One region of the Erwinia sp. HR93 genome, then DNA from elsewhere that is predicted to be linked to it. Evidence: predicted binding sites of a transcription regulator. Region 1 holds the regulator's gene; the other holds the start of a gene.

Region 1 (3,170 bases):
CGGTTAGCACCTGCGGGCGCAGCATGACTGCAAGCTCGCGTCGCACATCAGGCCTCACCCCTTCTCCTCCCTTAGGCAGAGAGACCCACAGGCCTATCATCGCCAATACGCCCAATCCTGCGGTTGCCAGAAAAGACATTCGCCAGCCTATCGTATTCCCTAGCCACGTTGCTGCTGGTACCCCGCCAATATTTGCAATCGTCAGCCCCATAAACATGGTCGCCACCGCGCTTCCCTGTTTTTCTTTTGCCACAAGACCGGCAGCCACCACTGAACCTAAACCAAAAAATGCCCCATGATTCAAACTGGTGATAATGCGCGAAATCAACAGCAGCGTATAATTCGGCGCAATCGCTGACAGTATGTTCCCAAGGGTGAAAATCCCCATTAGAAATAGCAGCGCGCTGCGCCTGGCTCTGTGAGATAGAAGTAACGTCATCAGCGGCGCGCCAAACATAACTCCAATGGCATATGCGCTAATCAGCATTCCTGCAACTGGAATAGAAACCCCGACGCCTTCCGCGATAGTGGGCAACAGGCCCATTGGAGAAAATTCAGTTGTTCCAATGCCAAATGCGCCGACGGCAAGCGCCAGCAAAGGATAATTTAATTTCATGATTGACTCTCTGGATGTATCAGGCGCTGAAGTGAAATTTATAGCCCCAACACGTTGATGATTTAGGCGACATCGTCGCTATGTCGCGCATATGATGTCAGGGCATACAGAAAAGTTAAAGAGTTGTAAGCGACAAAACAGTATTGCATAAGCGGCAATAATATTGAGGAACTCGGGAGACAGCTATTTCAAAAAAATAGCTGTGCGCGCAGTGAATGAACAATGACCGGGCCAGCGGCAACGCTCACTGGCCTGGTCAATAATTAATGAGTAACGGCAGTTAACGCACCAATGACGATAACGCCTAATGCGGCTATGGTCGTAATTAATGCGTATTTTAATTCAGCGTTCATATTGTCAGCTCCTTTGGTTATTCTCTTATTTCAGCGTCTATTACGCTATTCCCCATAAAAATAGCGTAAATCTTACTGGAATTCATCGGTTGCGCAATTTGCCTCTTCCCCTTTTGCTATAGATCGGACAAAATCCTCCGCTAATTATTTGTTGATTCCCTGTTTCCTTCGCCTGAACTTCCGTGATATCTGCTATTCGGTGTAAATCAGGCTTAGCAAACGTTTAACCCCATTTTCAGGAGAATACGCTATGGCTGGGAGAAACGCCTGATGGCCACCATTAAAGATGTCGCTAAGCGCGCAAACGTTTCCACCACTACCGTATCTCACGTAATTAACAAAACTCGCTTCGTTGCAGAAGAGACGCGAAACGCGGTTTGGACAGCAATTAAAGAACTGCATTATTCCCCCAGCGCCGTAGCGCGCAGCCTGAAAGTGAATCACACGAAAACAATAGGTCTGCTTGCCACCAGCAGTGAAGCGCCTTATTTCGCTGAAATCATTGAAGGCGTGGAAAAAAACTGCTTTGCCAAAGGCTACACGCTTATTCTGGGTAACGCCTGGAATAATTTGGAAAAACAGCGGGCTTACTTATCTATGATGGCGCAAAAGCGCGTCGATGGACTATTGGTTATGTGCTCCGAATACCCACATCCCTTACTCGCAACGCTTGAAGAGTATCGTCATATTCCAATGGTGGTCATGGACTGGGGCGAAGCCAAAGCCGACTTTACTGACTCCGTCGTCGATAACTCCTTCTCTGGCGGTTATATAGCCGGGCGCTATTTAATTGAACGCGGGCATCGCGATATTGGCGCGATCCCCGGCTCCCTGCATCGTAACACCGGTGCCGGGAGGCTAGCTGGATTTATGAAGGCGCTGGAAGAGGCTCAAATCACAGTGAATGAAGACTGGATTGTGCAAGGTGATTTTGAACCAGAGTCCGGCTATCGGGCAATGCAGCAAATTCTTTCAAAACCGCAGCGCCCCACCGCAATATTCTGCGGTGGCGACATTATGGCAATGGGCGCCATCTGCGCGGCGGATGAAATGGGATTGCGTGTTCCACAGGATATTTCCATTATTGGTTATGATAACGTCCGCAACGCCCGCTACTTTACGCCCGCGCTGACCACGGTGCATCAGCCAAAAGACTCTTTGGGCGAAACGGCATTTAATATGCTGCTCGATCGCATTATTAATAAACGCGAACAATCAAAGACAATTGAAGTGCATCCACGGCTGGTAGAACGCCGTTCTGTGGCCGATGGTCCCTTCCGCGATTATCGCCGCCAGTAACGATTCCGGAGCTCTATTCAGGGCTCCCGTAGCCATTCGTGATTTAATGTCTCACTATCGCCCAGATAGGCTAATAGCCAGTTCAGGGCCGGAGACGGATTATCCTGCCGCCAGCTTACACAGCAAGCCGCATCCGGGAAGGGGTTTTCCAGTTGCAAAACGCGCCAGTCCCCGCTCTCAATCCACGGCTGCGCCATATGGGCAGGAACCATTCCAGTACACAGCCCGGCATTGATACAATCTGCCGCCGATGCCCAGTCGGGCACGACGATACGCCGCTGGTTATCTAATAGCCACGTCACGCGTTTCGGCAATGTCCGCGAAGTATCTTCCAGTACCAGTGACGGCCACGGTCGAAGCTGTTCATCACTGAGTTTTTGCCTTGAGTGTGCCAAAGGATGAAGATGAGAAACTACGCATCGCCAGCGCAGTGCTCCCATATCACGGAACGCATAGCGCCCTCCAACGGGGACCGCCTGAGTGGCACCAATAGCCACTTCAACGCGTTCATCCGCCAGCGCATCCCAAACGCCATTGAAAACCTCCTTCGACAAACACAGTTCTACATCGGGAAAATGCCGATAAAAATCCAGCACTAACTGGCGGGTTCGCGCAGGTTTAACAATATTATCTACCGCAATGGAAAGACGACCGCGCCAGCCGTTGGCGATTTGCTGACACTGCAGACGCGTTGCCTGCATTTTTTTGATAACAGAACGCCCCTCTTTAAGAAAATAAACGCCCGCTGCCGTGAGTTCCACATCGCGATGCCGGCGTATAAACAGAGGCGTAGCCAGCCATGATTCAAGCTGACGAACCGTATAACTAATTGCTGAAGGTACCCGATGCAATTCCTGGGCTGCCCCGCTGAAACTCCCGGTACGGGCAACGCTATCCAGCAC
Region 2 (3,170 bases), 540 kb from region 1:
AGGGCGATGAACTGGCAGAAGCGAAGCATACCGCTTCATTTGCGGCCATTGAAGCGGCGCGCGCAGCTATCAGCCTGACCTATTTTGAATTCGGCACGCTGTCCGCTCTGTGGTTGTTCAGACAGGCACAGCTGGATGTCGTGATACTGGAGGTTGGGTTAGGCGGGCGTTTGGATGCTACCAACCTGGTTGATGCCGATGTTGCCGCGATAGCCAGTATCGCGCTCGATCATACCGACTGGCTGGGGCCGGACAGAGAGAGTATTGGGCGCGAAAAAGCGGGCATTTTTCGTGCGCATAAGCCTGCCATTGTTGGTGAACCCGATATGCCGCGCAGCATTGCCGCCGTGGCTGAAGCAACGGGCGCGCTGCTTCAGGCGCGCAACGACGCCTGGCGCTATAGCGCAGATGATACAAGCTGGGCATTTTCCGATACGTGCGGCGAACTGGCCGCGCTTCCGCTGCCGCAGGTTCCATTGCCCAATGCGGCTACTGCGCTGGCCGCGCTGCGCGCTAGCGGTTTGCCGGTGAGCGAGGCGGCGATACGCGCCGGTCTGGCGCAGGCGGCGTTGCCCGGCCGTTTTCAAATAGCGGGTAAAGCGCCGTGTGTGATACTCGATGTGGCGCATAACCCTCATGCCGCCGCGTATCTGGTTGATCGTTTAAATCAGCGGCCGCGCGCTGGCCGTCTACTGGCCGTGGTCGGGATGCTGCACGATAAAGATATTGCCGGTACGCTTGCGTGTCTGGAGCCGCTGGTGGATAGCTGGTATTGTGCTTCTCTTGAAGGGCCGCGCGGCGCAACGGCTCAGCGGTTGCTCGCGCACCTGCCCGCAGGGGTTGGGCCGGGGTTTGATAGCGTAGCCGAGGCGTGGCGCGCGGCGTGCGCAGAGGCGAATAAAGACGATACCGTGCTGGTATGCGGCTCTTTTCATACCGTAGCGCAGGTCATGTCGTTAATGGAGGCAGAGAAACGCGGTGGCGAGTAAATTTCAGAATCGATTAGTTGGGACGATTGTGCTGGTGGCCGTGGGGGTTATCGTGCTGCCGGGGCTGCTGGACGGGCAAAAAAAACACTATAAAGATGAATTCGCCGCTATTCCGCTGGTGCCAAAGCCCGGTGATAACAATGAGCAGGATATGCTTCCACCCGTTAGCCAGTCTTTGCCCAGCCAGCCGCCGGAAGGCGCGGCGGAGGAGATTAGGGCCAGTAACGCCGCAGGCGTAGATGCATCTCGCCTGCCTGAGATGGCCGGTGAGCGTATGGACGACACGCCGGTGAACGAGGTGAGTACGCCGGCGCCGAAACCCCAGCCAAAATCAAAACCACAGGTTCAGCCCCAACAAAAACCTGCGCCAAAGCCGGAAAATAAACCTCAGCCAGCGCCGCCGCCAGCGCCAAAACCGCAGGTTAAGGATATCGCGCCAGCGGGCAGCGCCTGGGTTATTCAACTGGGTGCGTTAAAGAATGCGGATAAAGCCAATGAAATTGTGGCGAAACTTCGCGGGGCAGGTTACCGAGCCTATACCATTCCTGCTACGCCGGTACAGGGCAAGATAAATCGTATCCTGGTTGGGCCTGATGCTTCTCGTGAACGGCTGGAAGCTTCTCGCGCAGAATTAACGCGGTTATCAGGTGGTTTGAGCGGCGTAGTAAAAAAATATACCCCGTAACAGCACGCTGTAACATAATGCATCCGCGCCGGCGAGAGTGGGTCACACACCGCCGGCAGCCTAAATAGTGAACTATTTTGCGCCGTTTTCTTTTTGTGCCAGAGGACGGAAACCTCTACGCAAACGTTTTCTTTTTCTGTTAGAATCTGCCCCGGACGGGAAGCCAGGGTAGATTTGTGTGGGATTTTTATGGTTTGGATTGATTACGCCATTATTGCAGTTGTAGGTTTTTCGAGCCTGGTAAGCCTGATTCGCGGGTTTGTACGGGAAGCGCTTTCACTGATTACCTGGGGATGCGCTTTTTTTGTCGCCAGCCATTATTACACTTACCTGGCAAGCTGGTTCACAGGCTTTAATGATGCACTGGTACGAAACGGGATTGCGATCGCGGTACTGTTTATCGCAACGCTGATTGTCGGCGCCGTGGTGAATTATGTAATAGGGCAGTTGGTAGAGAAAACAGGGCTTTCAGGGACCGATCGCGTTTTAGGCGTCTGCTTTGGCGCGCTGCGTGGCGTGTTGATAGTCGCCGCGCTACTATTTTTCCTGGATACTTTTACCGGTTTGTCAAAAAGCGCCGACTGGCAGCAGTCGCAATTGGTTCCGCAGTTCAGTTTCATCATTAGGTGGTTTTTCGACTACCTTCAAAGCTCGTCGAGTTTCTTACCCCGGTAATAACGCCGGGGGCGCGGCTTAATGAGGAAAAGACAGTATGTGCGGTATTGTCGGTATCGCCGGTGTTATGCCGGTAAACCAGTCGATTTATGATGCGTTAACGGTGTTGCAGCATCGGGGCCAGGATGCCGCTGGCATTATCACGATTGATAAAGCCAATCATTTTAGGCTGCGTAAAGCGAATGGCCTGGTGAACGATGTGTTTGACGTGCGTCATATGCAGCGCCTGCAGGGCAATATGGGGATCGGGCACGTCCGTTATCCGACCGCTGGCAGTTCCAGCGCTTCTGAAGCGCAACCATTTTATGTGAACTCACCGTACGGTATTACCCTGGCGCACAACGGTAACCTCACTAATGCGCATGAACTTCGGCGTCAGCTTTTTGAAGAAAAACGGCGCCATATCAATACGACTTCCGACTCGGAAATTCTGCTAAATATTTTTGCCAGCGCGCTGGATAGCTTTCAGCATTATCCGCTGCAGGCTGACAATATCTTCGCCGCCGTCGCGGCGACCAACCGGCAAATTCGCGGCGCTTATGCCTGCGTGGCGATGATTATCGGCCATGGCATGGTGGCTTTTCGCGATCCTAACGGGATCCGTCCTCTGGTGTTAGGAAAGCGCGACGTTGACGGAAGCGGCACTGAATATATGGTGGCGTCCGAAAGCGTGGCGCTGGACACGCTGGGCTTTGCGTTTTTACGCGACGTTGCGCCGGGTGAAGCCGTTTATATTACCGAGCAGGGGCAGCTTTATACGCGCCAGTGTGCGGATAATCCGGGCTATTCCCCGTGTTTGTTTGAGTATGTCTATTTCGCGC

The links. The regulator PurR, encoded in region 1, represses purine synthesis genes. The targets are predictions, from matches to a motif close to CANGCAAACGTTTGCNTG.
Region 2: the regulator PurR is predicted to act here: its motif matches at 1,791-1,808, upstream of cvpA (colicin V production protein).

Annotation. Positions count from the first base shown of each region.
Region 1 covers NZ_JAXUDP010000001.1:3,242,688-3,245,857, forward strand. Annotated here, with positions in the region: partial or broken gene SFA31_RS15155 (MFS transporter) at 1-616, opposite strand, end outside; gene SFA31_RS15160 (YnhF family membrane protein) at 880-969, opposite strand; gene purR (HTH-type transcriptional repressor PurR) at 1,240-2,268, shown strand; gene punR (DNA-binding transcriptional activator PunR) at 2,286-3,170, opposite strand, start outside.
Region 2 covers NZ_JAXUDP010000001.1:3,779,542-3,782,711, reverse strand. Annotated here, with positions in the region: gene folC (bifunctional tetrahydrofolate synthase/dihydrofolate synthase) at 1-989, shown strand, start outside; gene dedD (cell division protein DedD) at 979-1,674, shown strand; gene cvpA (colicin V production protein) at 1,864-2,349, shown strand; gene purF (amidophosphoribosyltransferase) at 2,387-3,170, shown strand, end outside.